One region of the Streptomyces sp. NPDC014676 genome, then DNA from elsewhere that is predicted to be linked to it. Evidence: riboswitches for the same ligand, from Rfam matches in the RefSeq annotation. Region 1 holds a riboswitch; each other region holds the start of a gene.
What was found. A riboswitch is a leader RNA that binds a small molecule or an ion and turns the genes downstream of it on or off. The one in region 1 is predicted to bind thiamine pyrophosphate.
Positions count from the first base shown of each region.

Region 2: another riboswitch for thiamine pyrophosphate. It lies ahead of ACF1DX_RS28255 (thiamine ABC transporter substrate binding subunit); the one in region 1 lies ahead of thiO (glycine oxidase ThiO).
Region 3: another riboswitch for thiamine pyrophosphate. It lies ahead of thiC (phosphomethylpyrimidine synthase ThiC); the one in region 1 lies ahead of thiO (glycine oxidase ThiO).

Region 1 covers NZ_JBIBZI010000008.1:379,952-384,259, forward strand. Annotated here, with positions in the region: gene ACF1DX_RS24210 (Rv2175c family DNA-binding protein) at 35-400, opposite strand; gene ACF1DX_RS24215 (NAD(P)/FAD-dependent oxidoreductase) at 478-1,719, opposite strand; gene ACF1DX_RS24220 (hypothetical protein) at 1,729-2,088, opposite strand; TPP riboswitch at 2,140-2,251, shown strand; gene thiO (glycine oxidase ThiO) at 2,249-3,415, shown strand; gene thiS (sulfur carrier protein ThiS) at 3,412-3,612, shown strand; gene ACF1DX_RS24235 (thiazole synthase) at 3,615-4,308, shown strand, end outside.
Region 2 covers NZ_JBIBZI010000011.1:254,174-258,481, reverse strand. Annotated here, with positions in the region: gene ACF1DX_RS28260 (ABC transporter permease) at 1-983, opposite strand, end outside; gene ACF1DX_RS28255 (thiamine ABC transporter substrate binding subunit) at 1,031-2,116, opposite strand; TPP riboswitch at 2,198-2,303, opposite strand; gene rlmN (23S rRNA (adenine(2503)-C(2))-methyltransferase RlmN) at 2,328-3,434, opposite strand; gene ACF1DX_RS28245 (phosphatidate cytidylyltransferase) at 3,738-4,308, opposite strand, start outside.
Region 3 covers NZ_JBIBZI010000004.1:22,585-26,892, forward strand. Annotated here, with positions in the region: gene ACF1DX_RS12735 (VWA domain-containing protein) at 1-318, opposite strand, end outside; gene thiC (phosphomethylpyrimidine synthase ThiC) at 430-2,226, opposite strand; TPP riboswitch at 2,219-2,408, opposite strand; gene ACF1DX_RS12745 (YibE/F family protein) at 2,480-3,880, shown strand; gene ACF1DX_RS12750 (SsgA family sporulation/cell division regulator) at 3,948-4,308, opposite strand, start outside.

The DNA.
Region 1 (4,308 bases):
GGCGGTGTCCGGATCGTGGACGGTCGGGGCCGGGTCAGACCGCGAGCGCCTGGGCGCGGCGCTTCACCTCCGTGCCGCGGTTCTCACTGAGTGCCTGGGCGGGCGTGCCCGGCAGGGAGGGGTCGGGGGTGAAAAGCCATTCCAGCATCTCTTCGTCCGTGAAGCCGTCGTCCCGCAGGAGCGTCAGGGTCCCGGTCAGGCCCTTGACGATCTTGTCCCCGTCGATGAAGGCGGCGGGTACGTGCAGCGCGCGGTTCTCACCTCGGCGTACGGCGATGAGCTGGCCCTCCTTGACCAGCTGCCGGACGCGCGTCACCTCGACACCGAACATCTCGGCGATGTCGGGCAAGGTGAGCCAGGCGGGGACGAGAGCATCGATCTTTGCGTCAATCTCGGTCACGGGACAAGCGTGCCATCTGCCACCGACAGTCGGAAGCCGGCCCCGCCCACCTGGGCGGACGCGCCGGGCCGGGAGTGTCACGCCGTCGCCGACTTCAGGGGTCGCGCCGGGTCCGCCAGCGACTCCGCGTCCATCGCCGTGCCCGCCTCGATCAGCCTGCGTCCCTGCGCCAGGTCCCGGGGCCGTCCCACCGCGAGCAGCGCGACCAGGCGGGACCCCCGCAGCCAGCAGACGCTCCACGCCGCCTCGGCGGGGTCCCCGCGCCACACCGTCCGGTCGGCGTCCGCGTGGTGTCCCGCGTACTGCACGAAGCGCCCGAACTGCTCGGACCAGAAGTACGGCACCGGGTCGTAGGCCACCGGCTCCCGGCCGGTGGCCGTGCCGAGGATGTTCACGGCGACCGTGCGCGGCCCCTGGAGGGCGTTGTCCCAGTGGTGGACCAGCAGACGCTCGCCGTAGCGCCCGGACGGGAAGGACGCGCAGTCGCCGACCGCGTACACGTCCGGCAGGGAGGTCGCCAGATGGCGGTCGGCGACGACCTCCCCGTGCGCCCCGAGCTCGATTCCGGAGCCCGCCAGCCATGCGGTGGCGGGCCGGGCCCCGATGCCGACGACCACGGCGCCCGCGGGCAGCCGCGTGCCGTCGTCCAGGACCGCGGCGCCGGGTTCGACGCGCTCCACGCGCGCGTGCGTGCGCAGGGTGACGCCCGCCTCGGCGTACCAGGCGGCCATCGGGACGGTCACCTCGGCGGGCAGCGCCTCGACGAGCGGCCGTTCCCCCGCCTCCACGACGGTGACCGCGCAGCCCGCCTCGCGGGCCGCCGTGGCGAACTCCGCGCCGATCCAGCCGGCGCCGACCACCACGATGTCGTGCTGCCGCGCGAGCACCGGCCGCAGCCGCGCGACGTCGTCCAGGGTGCGCAGCAGGTGCACGCCGGGCACGCCCTCCGCGCCCGGCAGCCGGAGCGGTTCCGCACCGGTGGCAACCACCAGGACGTCGTACGGGACGGGCCCGTTCTCCGTGTCCAGTTCGTGGTCGGCGGGGCGCAGGCCGAGCACCTCGCAGCCGAGCCGCAGTTCGACGCCGGCGTCCTCGAAGTCGACGTCGAAGGCGGAGTCCTCGGCCTTGCCGAGCAGCACCGCCTTGGACAACGGCGGTCTGTCGTACGGCTGGTGGGGTTCCGCGCCGATCAGGGTCACGGCGCCGGTGAAGCCCTGCTCCCGCAGGGCGAGGGCGGTCTGCACGCCGGCCATGCCCGCGCCCGCCACCACCACCCGCCGCGGCTCGGACCGTCCCGGTCCCTGCGTCTGCTCGCTCACCCGATCACCTTAGACACCTGACGCGGCATCATCGCCGAGCTGTTCCACCACGCTCGTCCCACTGCCCGGCTGCGACTCCCACTGCCAGTTCTCCTCCAGCCGTACCCGCCCGTCGGGCAGCTCCACGACCGTCGACACGCAGTGCCCCGAGGAGGTCGTGCCGTCCCGCTTGAGCTGCACGTACCGGAAGTCCAGCCGGTCCCCCGCGCGGGTGCCCACCAGGTACCCGCGTACGACGTCGCCGCCCGCGTACTCGGCCCAGATCTCGCCGCCCCGCTCGTGGTAGACGAACCGGGTGCGGGTGCCGACCTGGCCGGGGGCCTGGTCGGCCACGGGGGCGAGGACGAGTCCGTCGAGTGATGGTGCCACGCGGAGGCTCCCTTACAAGCGCGGTGTACTGCGGGCTAGGGTGGCCAACGTACAAGCACTCGCGGGAGCCCGGACGCACCGGGCTGAGAGGGAGGCTGGCGGCCTCCGACCGTACGAACCTGATCCGGGTCATGCCGGCGAAGGGAGGGGCTGGACGCCCATGTCGCCCACGCGCACCTCAGACGTCCTCGTCGTCGGGGGCGGGATCATCGGTCTGGTCACGGCCTGGCGGGCCGCGCAGCGCGGTCTCGCCACGGCCGTGGTGGACCCCGGGCCGGGCGGCGGAGCCGCCGAGGTGGCCGCCGGGATGCTGGCCGCCGTCACGGAACTGCACTACGGCGAGGAGACCCTGCTCGGTCTGAACCTCGCCTCCGCGCGGCGCTATCCCGGCTTCGCGGCCGAACTGACCGAGCTGACCGGCCACGACCTCGGCTACCGCGCGTGCGGCACGCTCGCCGTGGCACTGGACGCCGACGACCGCGCCCACCTGCGGGAACTGCACGCCCTGCAGCAGCGGTCGGGGCTGGACTCGCAGTGGCTGTCCGGGCGGGACTGCCGGCGCCTGGAGCCGATGCTCGCGCCGGGGGTGCGCGGCGGCCTGCGGGTGGACGGCGACCACCAGATCGACCCCCGGCGGCTGGCGGCCGCGCTGGTCACCGCCTGCGAGCGCGCGGGCGTGACCGTCCACCGCGCGCGGGCCGAGCGGCTCGTCGTCGCGGGAGACCGCGCGACGGGCGTGGTCACGGCCGACGGCACCGAGCTGGGTGCCGGGCAGGTGGTGCTCGCCGCGGGCAGCCTCAGCGGGCGGCTCGCGGGCGTCCCGGCGGACGTCCTGCCTCCCGTGCGTCCCGTGAAGGGGCAGGTGGTGCGGCTGACGATGCCCGCGCGGCACGGTCCCTTCCTGAACCGGACCGTGCGGGCCGTGGTGCGCGGCAGCCATGTCTACCTGGTGCCGCGCGAGAACGGCGAGCTGGTGATCGGGGCGACCAGCGAGGAGATGGGCTGGGACACCACCGTGACCGCGGGCGGCGTGTACGAGCTGCTGCGCGACGCCCACGAGCTGGTCCCCGGCATCACCGAGCTGCCGCTGACCGAGACCCGGGCCGGACTGCGCCCCGCCTCCCCCGACAACGCGCCGCTGCTCGGCCCGACGGAGCTCGAGGGGCTGCTGCTCGCCACCGGCCACTACCGCAACGGCGTCCTGCTGACGCCGGTCACCGGCGACGCCATGGCGGAGGCCCTGACCACCGGCGCCCTGCCGGAGGTGGCCCGCCCGTTCACCCCCCGGCGCTTCGGCGCCGCCGTCCGCACGGAGCAGCCCGCATGAACGTCTCGGTCAACGGGGAGCGCCGGGAGTTCGCGCCCGGCACGGCTCTCGACCTCGTCGTGAAGTCACTCACCGCGGCCCCCTCCGGGGTGGCCGCCGCCCTCAACGAAACCGTCGTCCCGCGCGCGCAGTGGCCCGCCACGCCCCTCAGCGAGGGTGACCGGGTGGAAGTCCTGACCGCCGTCCAGGGAGGCTGACCATGGCCGACGATCCGTTCCTCCTCGGTGGTACGTCCTTCACGTCCCGCCTGATCATGGGCACCGGCGGGGCGCCGAGCCTCGACGTGCTGGAGCGGGCGCTGGTGGCGTCCGGGACGGAGCTGACGACCGTCGCGATGCGGCGGGTGGACCCCACGGTGCACGGGTCCGTGCTGTCGGTGCTGGAGAGGCTGGGCATCCGGGTGCTGCCGAACACGGCGGGGTGCTTCACCGCCGGGGAGGCGGTGCTCACCGCGCGCCTCGCGCGGGAGGCGCTCGGCACGGACCTGGTCAAGCTGGAGGTCATCGCCGACGAGCGGACGCTGCTGCCGGACCCGGTCGAGCTGCTGGACGCGGCGGAGACGCTGGTCGACGACGGGTTCACGGTGCTGCCGTACACGAACGACGATCCGGTGCTGGCGCGGAAGCTGGAGGACGTGGGGTGTGCGGCGGTCATGCCGCTGGGGTCGCCGATCGGGTCGGGGCTGGGGATCCGGAATCCGCACAACTTCGAGTTGATCGTGGAGCGGGCGGGGGTGCCGGTGATTCTGGACGCGGGGGCGGGGACGGCGTCGGATGTGGCGCTGGCGATGGAGCTGGGGTGCGCGGGGGTGATGCTGGCGTCCGCCGTCACCCGGGCGCAGGAGCCGGTGCTGATGGCTTCCGCGATGCGGTGTGCCGTGGAGGCGGGGCGGC
Region 2 (4,308 bases), on a different contig from region 1:
ACCGCCTCGATCGGCGCGACGAGGAACACTCCCCCGTCGTCCTCGGTGAGCGTCCGGTAGTAGGCGAGACCCGCGTCGCCGAAGGACCGTTCCACCAGCACCGCGAGCGGCAGCAGAAGCAGTACGGCGACGGTGGCGACGACCGAGCCCAGCAGCGCCCACTGTCCGGCGCCGCGCGGCCGGCGTGCGGTCACCGAGGCGTCCACCAGCCGCAGCGCGGTCTCCCGGCGCCGTACGGTCCAGGCGTGCAGGGCGAGGATCGCGCCCACGGCGACGAACTGGACCATCGTCAGGACGGCGGCCGTGGACAGGTCGAAGATCTCGGAGGTCTGCCGGTAGATCTCCACTTCGAGGGTGGAGAAGGTGGGTCCGCCGAGGATCTGCACCACGCCGAAGGAGGTGAAGGTGAACAGGAAGACCATCAGCGCCGCCGCGGCCACGGCGGGCGCGAGCGCGGGCAGGGTGACGGTCCGCCAGGCCGCGAACCGGGAGGCGCCGAGCATCCGCGCGGCCTCCTCCTGCCGCGGGTCGAGCTGGGACCAGAGCCCGCCCACGGTGCGTATGACGACGGCGTAGTTGAAGAAGACGTGCGCGAGCAGGATCGCCCACACGGTGGTGTCCAGGCGCACGCCCCACAGCTCGTCGAGGAGTCCGCCGCGTCCGACGAGCGCCATGAACGCCGTACCGACGACGACCGTCGGCAGCACGAACGGCACGGTGATCACGGCCCGCAGCACCTGCCTGCCGGGGAAGTCGAAGCGGGCGAGGACATAGGCGCCGGGCAGGGCGATCAGCAGGGTGAGGGCGGTGGAGACGAGGGCCTGCCAGGTGGTGAACCACAGGACCTGACGGACGTCGGACTGCGCCAGTACGTCCCCGATCCGCCCGAGCTGCCAGGTCCCGTCGGTCTTCAGTCCGCGCGCGACGATCGCGGTGACGGGATAGGCGAAGAAGACGGCGAAGAACGCGACGGGCGCGGCCATCAGGCCGAGCCGCGCCGCGCTCCCGCGCCGGCGCGCCGCGGTCCGCGTCACTTCAGTACGAGCGAGGTCCACGACTTGACCCACTGGTCACGGTGGGCGGCGATCTTCGCCGGGTCCATGGTCTGCGGGTCCTTCGCCTGCGGCCCGGACTTCACGAACTCCTCGGGCACCCGGGCGCCCTCCCGCACCGGGTACACGAACATGTTGAGCGGCATGTCGTCCTGGAACGGCTTGCCGATCAGGAAGTCGAGCAGCGCCTTGCCGCCCTCGGGGTTCCTCGCGTTGCTCAGCAGCCCCGCGTACTCGACCTGACGGAAGCAGGTGCCCTCGGCGACACCGGTGGGCGCGGTCTCCGGCTTCGGGTCGGCGTAGATCACCTCGGCGGGCGGCGAGGAGGCGTACGACACCACCAGCGGCCGGTCGGCCTTGGCCTTCTTTCCGCCGGCCGAGCCGGAGAACTCCTCGTTGTAGGCCTGCTCCCAGCCGTCGACCACCTTCACGCCGTTGGCCTTGAGCTTCTTCCAGTAGTCCTCCCAGCCGTCATCGCCGTACTCTGCGGCCGTCCCGAGCAGGAAGCCGAGGCCGGGCGAGGAGGTGGCGGCGTTCTCGACGACGAGGAGGTCCTTGTAGGCGGGCTCGACCAGGTCGTCGAGGGTCTTCGGCGGGGTCAGGTCGTGCTCGTCGAACCACGCCTTGTCGTAGTTGACGCAGACGTCGCCGGTGTCGACGGGGGTGACCCGGTGCTTGTCCTGGTCCACGCGGTATTCCGGCAGAACCTTGTCCGAGCCCTCGGCCTCGTACGGCTGGAACAGCCCGTTGTCGAGGGCGCGGGAGAGCAGGGTGTTGTCGACGCCGAAGAAGACGTCGCCCTGGGGGTTGTCCTTGGTCAGGATCGCCTTGTTCACGGCCTGCCCGGCGTCGCCGTCCTCGAGGACCTTGAGCTTGTATCCGGACTGCTTCTCGAAGGCGGCGACGACGTCCTTCGACACGGCCCACGAGTTGTGGCTGACGAGGGTCACGGTCCTGGACCCGCCCCCGCCGCTCGCGTCGTCGCCGCCGGACGACCCGCACGCGGACAGCGTGACCAGCCCCAGCCCGACGGCCAGGACCGTGACCTTCTTGGTGATGCCCACTTGATTCCTCCTGGAGTGACCAGGAAGAGACGCGGCCCTGCCCGGGACCCCTGGGCAGGGGTCCCGGGCAGGGCGCAACAGCTCGAGTGATGACCGATCTCCCTACCCAGAATGACCTGGGCCAGGTTCGGAGGGTCTGCGGCCGGTGCCGCACTCTCAGCGCTGTGGCGCTCCCCTGTCGGAATATGCAGATGTTCTTACTCGGGTCACATTACCGTTCGCTCGCGGCGAGCTGACCACACGCCCCGTCGATCTCCTGCCCACGGGTGTCCCGGATCGTCACCGGTACACCGTGCGCGGCGATCGCCTCCACGAACGCCTTCTCGTCCTCGGGACGGGAGGCGGTCCACTTGGAGCCGGGGGTGGGGTTGAGCGGGATGAGGTTGACGTGCACGGGGCGGCCCTTGAGCATCCGTCCGAGCCGGTCACCGCGCCAGGCCTGGTCGTTGATGTCCCGGATGAGGGCGTACTCGATGGACAGCCGCCGGCCCGACGTGGCCGCGTACTCGAACCCGGCGTCGAGGACCTCGCGCACCTTCCACCGCGTGTTCACGGGGACGAGGGTGTCGCGCAGTTCGTCGTCGGGGGCGTGCAGCGAGATGGCGAGCCGGCATTTGAAGCCCTCGCCGGTGAACCGGTGGATCGCCGGGACGAGACCGACGGTGGACACGGTGATCCCGCGCTGCGACAGCCCGAGGCCGTCCGGCTCGGGGTCGGTGAGGCGGCGGATGGCCCCGACGACCCGGTTGTAGTTGGCGAGCGGCTCGCCCATGCCCATGAACACGATGTTGCTCAGCCGCGCCGGGCCGCCGGGCACCTCGCCGTCCCTGAGCGCCCGCATCCCGTCCACGATCTGGTGCACGATCTCGGCGGTGGACAGGTTCCGGTCGAGACCGGCCTGCCCGGTCGCGCAGAACGGGCAGTTCATGCCGCAGCCCGCCTGGGAGCTGATGCACATGGTCACCCGGTCCGGGTAGCGCATCAGCACGGACTCGACGAGCGTCCCGTCGAACAGCTTCCACAGCGTCTTGCGGGTGGTGCCCTGGTCGGTCGACAGATGCCGCACGACCGTCATCAGCTCCGGAAGCAGCGCCTCCCGCAGCTTGCCGCGCGAGCCGGCGGGGATGTCGGTCCACTGCTCCGGGTCGTGCGCGTACCGCGCGAAGTAGTGCTGCGAGAGCTGCTTGGCGCGGAACGGCTTCTCACCGGCCGCGACGACCGCCTCCTTGCGCTCGGCGGGCGTGAGGTCGGCGAGGTGCCGCGGCGGCTTCTTGGCTCCGCGGGGGGCGACGAAAGTAAGTTCTCCGGGCTTAGGCATGGCGTTACCAGTGTCGCAGATCCGCACGGGTGACCCGGTCGGGCTCAGGAGAGGCCGAAGAACAGGACGAAGACGTTGTTCACGTAGGCCTTCGTACGGTGCCATGGGCCGCAGTAGCGGCGCGGCCTGCGGCGGCCCTTCTGGTCGAGGAGCGCCTCTCACCATCGGCAGGGCAGGTCACCGTGGTACCTGCCGTCGTCCCCCCGCCTCGCCTGCGCCACGGAGGGACCCTAACCGACCCGGACAGCGGCCGGGCCCCCGCCCGGGAAGGACGGGGGCCCGGTCCGGCCACGTGGACAGGGATCAGCTGGAGCCGACGAACAACACCAGCAGCAGCCACACCACCGGCGCCGTGGGAAGCAGGGAGTCCAGCCGGTCCATGATGCCGCCATGGCCCGGGAGCAGGGTGCCCATGTCCTTGATGCCCAGGTCGCGCTTGATCATGGACTCGCCCAGGTCACCCAGGGTGGCGCTGGCCGCGACCGCGAGGCCGAGCAGCAGGCCCTGCCACCACACGCCGTCGTCGATCAGGTACTGCATGCACAGCGCGCCGACGACCATCGCGAAGGTCACCGCGCCCAGCAGGCCCTCTCGGGTCTTGCCGGGGCTGATGCGCGGGGCGAGCTTCGTCTTCCCGAAGCGCCAGCCGACCGCGTACGCGCCGGTGTCGCTGACGACCGTCAGCAGCAGGAAGGTCAGGACGCGCCACGGGCCGTCCTCGGCGGTGAGCATCATCGTGACGAAGGTCGCCAGGAACGGCACGTAGAACGTCGCGAAGACACCCGCCGTGACGTCCTTGAGGTAGCCCTCGGGCGGCGCCGTCATACGCCAGACCAGCACCGCCAGCGCGGTGAGCGCCATGGCGACCCACGCG
Region 3 (4,308 bases), on a different contig from region 1:
CGTCCCGCCGTCCGCCGACGCGCACAGCACGATCCGCTCGACCACCCCCTCCACGGCACCCAGGTCCACCTCCACGGTGTCGGTCGTCTCCCGCGCGCCGCGCTGTTTCCCGAGATGCCTCACCGCGCCGGACGTGTGACGAGGCTGGTTGTAGAAGACGAAATCCCCGTCGTCCCGCACCCGCCCGGCCTCCGTGAGGAGCAGCGCCGAGGCATCGATGTCGGGCACACCGGTCCCGGCCTCCCAAGCGAGCTCAACGCGCACCGCACGGGCATCGACGGGAAGATTGGACCCCTTGCTCATCGGACTCGCTGTCATGGGGCCAGTCTGCCCACCCGCCCCGGCGAAGGGGAGGGGCCGCCGCACCTGCCGCCCCGCGGGAACGGTACCCACGACGGGCACCGCCCCCACGCCGTCCGCGGTGAACGCTCAGTTCGTGATCGGCAGATACACGCGATTGCCCGCCTCCGCGAACTCCTTCGACTTCTGAGCCATCCCCTCCTCGATCTCGTCCCGGCTTCCGCCGTGTTCACGACGGATGTCCTGGGAGATTTTCATCGAACAGAATTTCGGACCGCACATCGAGCAGAAGTGGGCCGTCTTGGCGGGTTCCGCCGGCAGGGTCTCGTCGTGGAACTCGCGTGCCGTGTCCGGGTCGAGGGCGAGGTTGAACTGGTCCTCCCACCGGAACTCGAAGCGGGCGTCGGACAGCGCGTCGTCCCACTCCTGGGCACCCGGGTGGCCCTTGGCGAGGTCGGCGGCGTGGGCGGCGATCTTGTAGGTGATGACGCCGGTCTTGACGTCGTCACGGTTGGGCAGGCCCAGGTGCTCCTTGGGCGTGACGTAGCAGAGCATGGCCGTGCCCCACCAGGCGATCATCGCGGCACCGATGCCGGACGTGATGTGGTCGTATGCGGGCGCGACGTCCGTCGTCAGCGGGCCGAGCGTATAGAACGGGGCTTCATCGCAGATCTCCTGCTGAAGGTCGATGTTCTCCTTGATCTTGTGCATCGGGACATGTCCCGGGCCCTCGATCATGGTCTGTACGTTGAAACGCTTCGCGACCGTGTTGAGTTCCCCGAGCGTGCGCAACTCCGCGAACTGCGCCTCGTCGTTGGCGTCCGCGATGGACCCGGGCCGCAGGCCGTCGCCGAGCGAGTACGTGACGTCGTACGCGGCGAGGATCTCGCAGAGCTCCTCGAAGTTCTCGTACAGGAACGACTCCTTGTGGTGCGCCAGGCACCACGCGGCCATGATCGAGCCGCCGCGCGAGACGATGCCGGTCTTGCGGTTCGCGGTGAGCGGCACGTACGCCAGGCGCACGCCCGCGTGGACCGTCATGTAGTCCACGCCCTGTTCGGCCTGCTCGACAACCGTGTCCTTGTAGATCTCCCAGGTCAGTTCCTCGGCCCGGCCGTCGACCTTCTCCAGTGCCTGGTAGAGCGGCACGGTGCCGATGGGGACGGGGGAGTTGCGCAGCACCCACTCCCGGGTGGTGTGGATGTTCCGGCCGGTGGAGAGGTCCATGACCGTGTCGGCGCCCCAGCGGGTCGCCCAGGTCATCTTCTCGACCTCCTCCTCGATGGAGGACGTCACCGCCGAGTTGCCGATGTTGGCGTTGACCTTCACCAGGAACCGCTTGCCGATGATCATCGGCTCGATCTCCGGGTGGTTGACGTTGGCCGGCAGCACCGCCCGGCCCGCCGCGATCTCCTCGCGGACCACTTCGGGCGCGACGTTCTCCCGGATCGCCACGTACTCCATCTCGGGCGTGATCTCACCGCGGCGCGCGTACGCGAGCTGTGTGACCGCCCGGCCGGCGCGGCCCCGGCGCGGCAGGCGCGGCCGGCCGGGGAACACGGCGTCCAGGTTGCGCAGGCCCCCGCGCGGAGAGGTGTGCTTGATCCCGTCGTCCTTGGGACGGACGGGGCGGCCCGCGTACTCCTCCGTGTCGCCGCGGGAGACGATCCAGTTCTCCCGCAGCGGGGCCAGGCCCCGGCGGACGTCGGTGTCGACGAGCGGATCGGTGTACGGGCCCGATGTGTCGTACAGCGTGACCGACTGCCCGTTGGTGAGGTGCACCTGACGGACCGGCACCCGCAGGTCGGGGCGTGTGCCCTCGACGTACGCCTTGTGCCAGCCGATGGACTTCCCGGCCTCCCCGTCCACCGACGTCTCCGTCGGGTTCTGCGTGGAGGCAGGCGTGCGTGCGTCCTTGTTGGTCATGAGACCTACTCCCTACGCCGGCATTACCCGGTAACAGGTTCGGCGGTCGACGCAGCGGTTTCCGTCTGTCGACGTTCCGTGGGAAACATCACTCACCTACGGTGATGTTTCATGTGAAACGTCGCTGGGACGGAGGTCAGCGCCCTCTCAGCCCGGTGCTCCGAGCTCCCGCGTGTACAAAAGCGACTCCACGCTAGCGTCATTTCTGGCGCGGTGAACAGAGGGCCCACCCCGTTCTTGCGATGATCGGGCGGTGACCCCCACTCAACCTCCTCCGTTCCCACCGCCCGAACCGTCGCGCCCGCCCGGCGCCGGAGACGGCGGCGGCCATGCCCATGGGCACGGGCACAGCCACGGTCACGGCCCGGCGGCGCCTGTCTCCCAGCACCTGCGCAAGGTCATCGCGGCGATCCTCATCCCGTTCGCGGCGGCGGTGTTGATCGGGCTCGCCGTACTGTGGCCGGGCGGTGCCCCGGCGCACGAACGCACCGGCGTCGGCTTCGACCGGCAGACGCAGCACGCCACGGTCACCAAGGTGGTCGAGCTGAGCTGCCAGTCCGTCAACGCCTCCGGAGGCGTCCCGACCGGCGACACCTCCACCGCCGAGGGCTCGTCCGCCCAGCAGCAGGCGGACGGCACCTGCAAGAAGGCCACGATCCGGGTCGACACCGGTGACGACAAGGGCCGTACGTTCAACGAGATCGTGCAGCCGGACCAGTCCCGGCAGCTGAGCGAGGGCCAGAAGGTCGTGGTGGCCTATGAGCCCTCCGCGCCCGAGGATCTCCAGTACTCGGTCACCGATGTGAACCGGCGCTTCCCGTTGGCACTGCTCGCGGGCGTCTTCGCGCTCGCCGTCGTGGCCGTGGGGCGGCTGCGCGGCGTCATGGCGCTGGTCGCGCTGGCGATCAGCTTCCTGGTGCTCAACTTCTTCATCCTGCCCGCGATCCTGCAGGGGGCGAACCCGCTGGTCGTGGCGGTGGTGGGGGCGAGCGCGATCATGCTGATCGCGCTGTACCTGTGTCACGGGCTGTCGGCGCGCACGTCGGTGGCGGTGCTCGGCACACTGATCTCGCTGCTGCTGATCGGCGTCCTGGGCTCGGTGTTCATCGGGTGGGCCGCGCTGACCGGCAACACCGACGACAACACCGGTCTGATCCACGGGCTGTATCCCGGGATCGACATGAGCGGTCTGCTGCTGGCCGGCGTCATCATCGGTTCGCTCGGTGTCCTCGACGACGTGACGGTCACCCAGACGTCCGCGGTCTGGGAGCTGCACGAGGCCAACCCGTCGACGGGCTGGCGCGGGCTGTACCGCGCGGGCATCCGCATCGGCCGCGATCACATCGCGTCCGTGGTCAACACGCTGGTCCTCGCCTACGCGGGCGCCGCGCTGCCGCTGCTACTGCTGTTCTCCATCGCGCAGAGCGGCGTGGGGACGGTCGCCAACAGCGAGCTGGTCGCGGAGGAGATCGTGCGCACCCTGATCGGCTCGATCGGCCTGGTCGCCTCGGTGCCGGTGACCACGGCCCTGGCCGCGCTGGTGGTCTCGGCCGACCGCCCGACGTCTCAGGCACGGGCGCAGGGGACCGGGCCGGCACCGGACGCACGGCCGGCCGTGGGGCGCGGTGGGCGGGGCAGGCGCCGTAAGCGCTGACGTCCTGTGCGGCGGGCGGAGCGCGCTGAAGCGTTCCGCCACCGGTCCACCCGCCTGGCGTAACGCTTCAGCCGGCGCTCTGCTCCGCCAGGATCCGGTCCAGCGCGTCGTCGAGGTGGGCGTCGAAGTCGGCGAGAGCCCCCTCCTGGCCCAGTGGCACCAGCTTGTCGGTGCGGTCGAGGAAGGCCACGAGCGGTGCGGTCGACGAACGGAACAGTGCCTGGTCGCTGCCGACCTGAAGCCGGATCAGCACCTCGCCCAGCGCGTCGGGGTCCACCGGCGAGACGCGTACGTCGCCCTCCCCGCACGGTCGGCCGACGCCGTCGATCAGCAGTTCCCGACCGAACGCCCAGGTCACGGGGGCGTCCCCCGGCAAGTGGAAGGTCAGTCGCACGGCGTAAGGATCACAGGTGTCGTAGCGGAGCTCC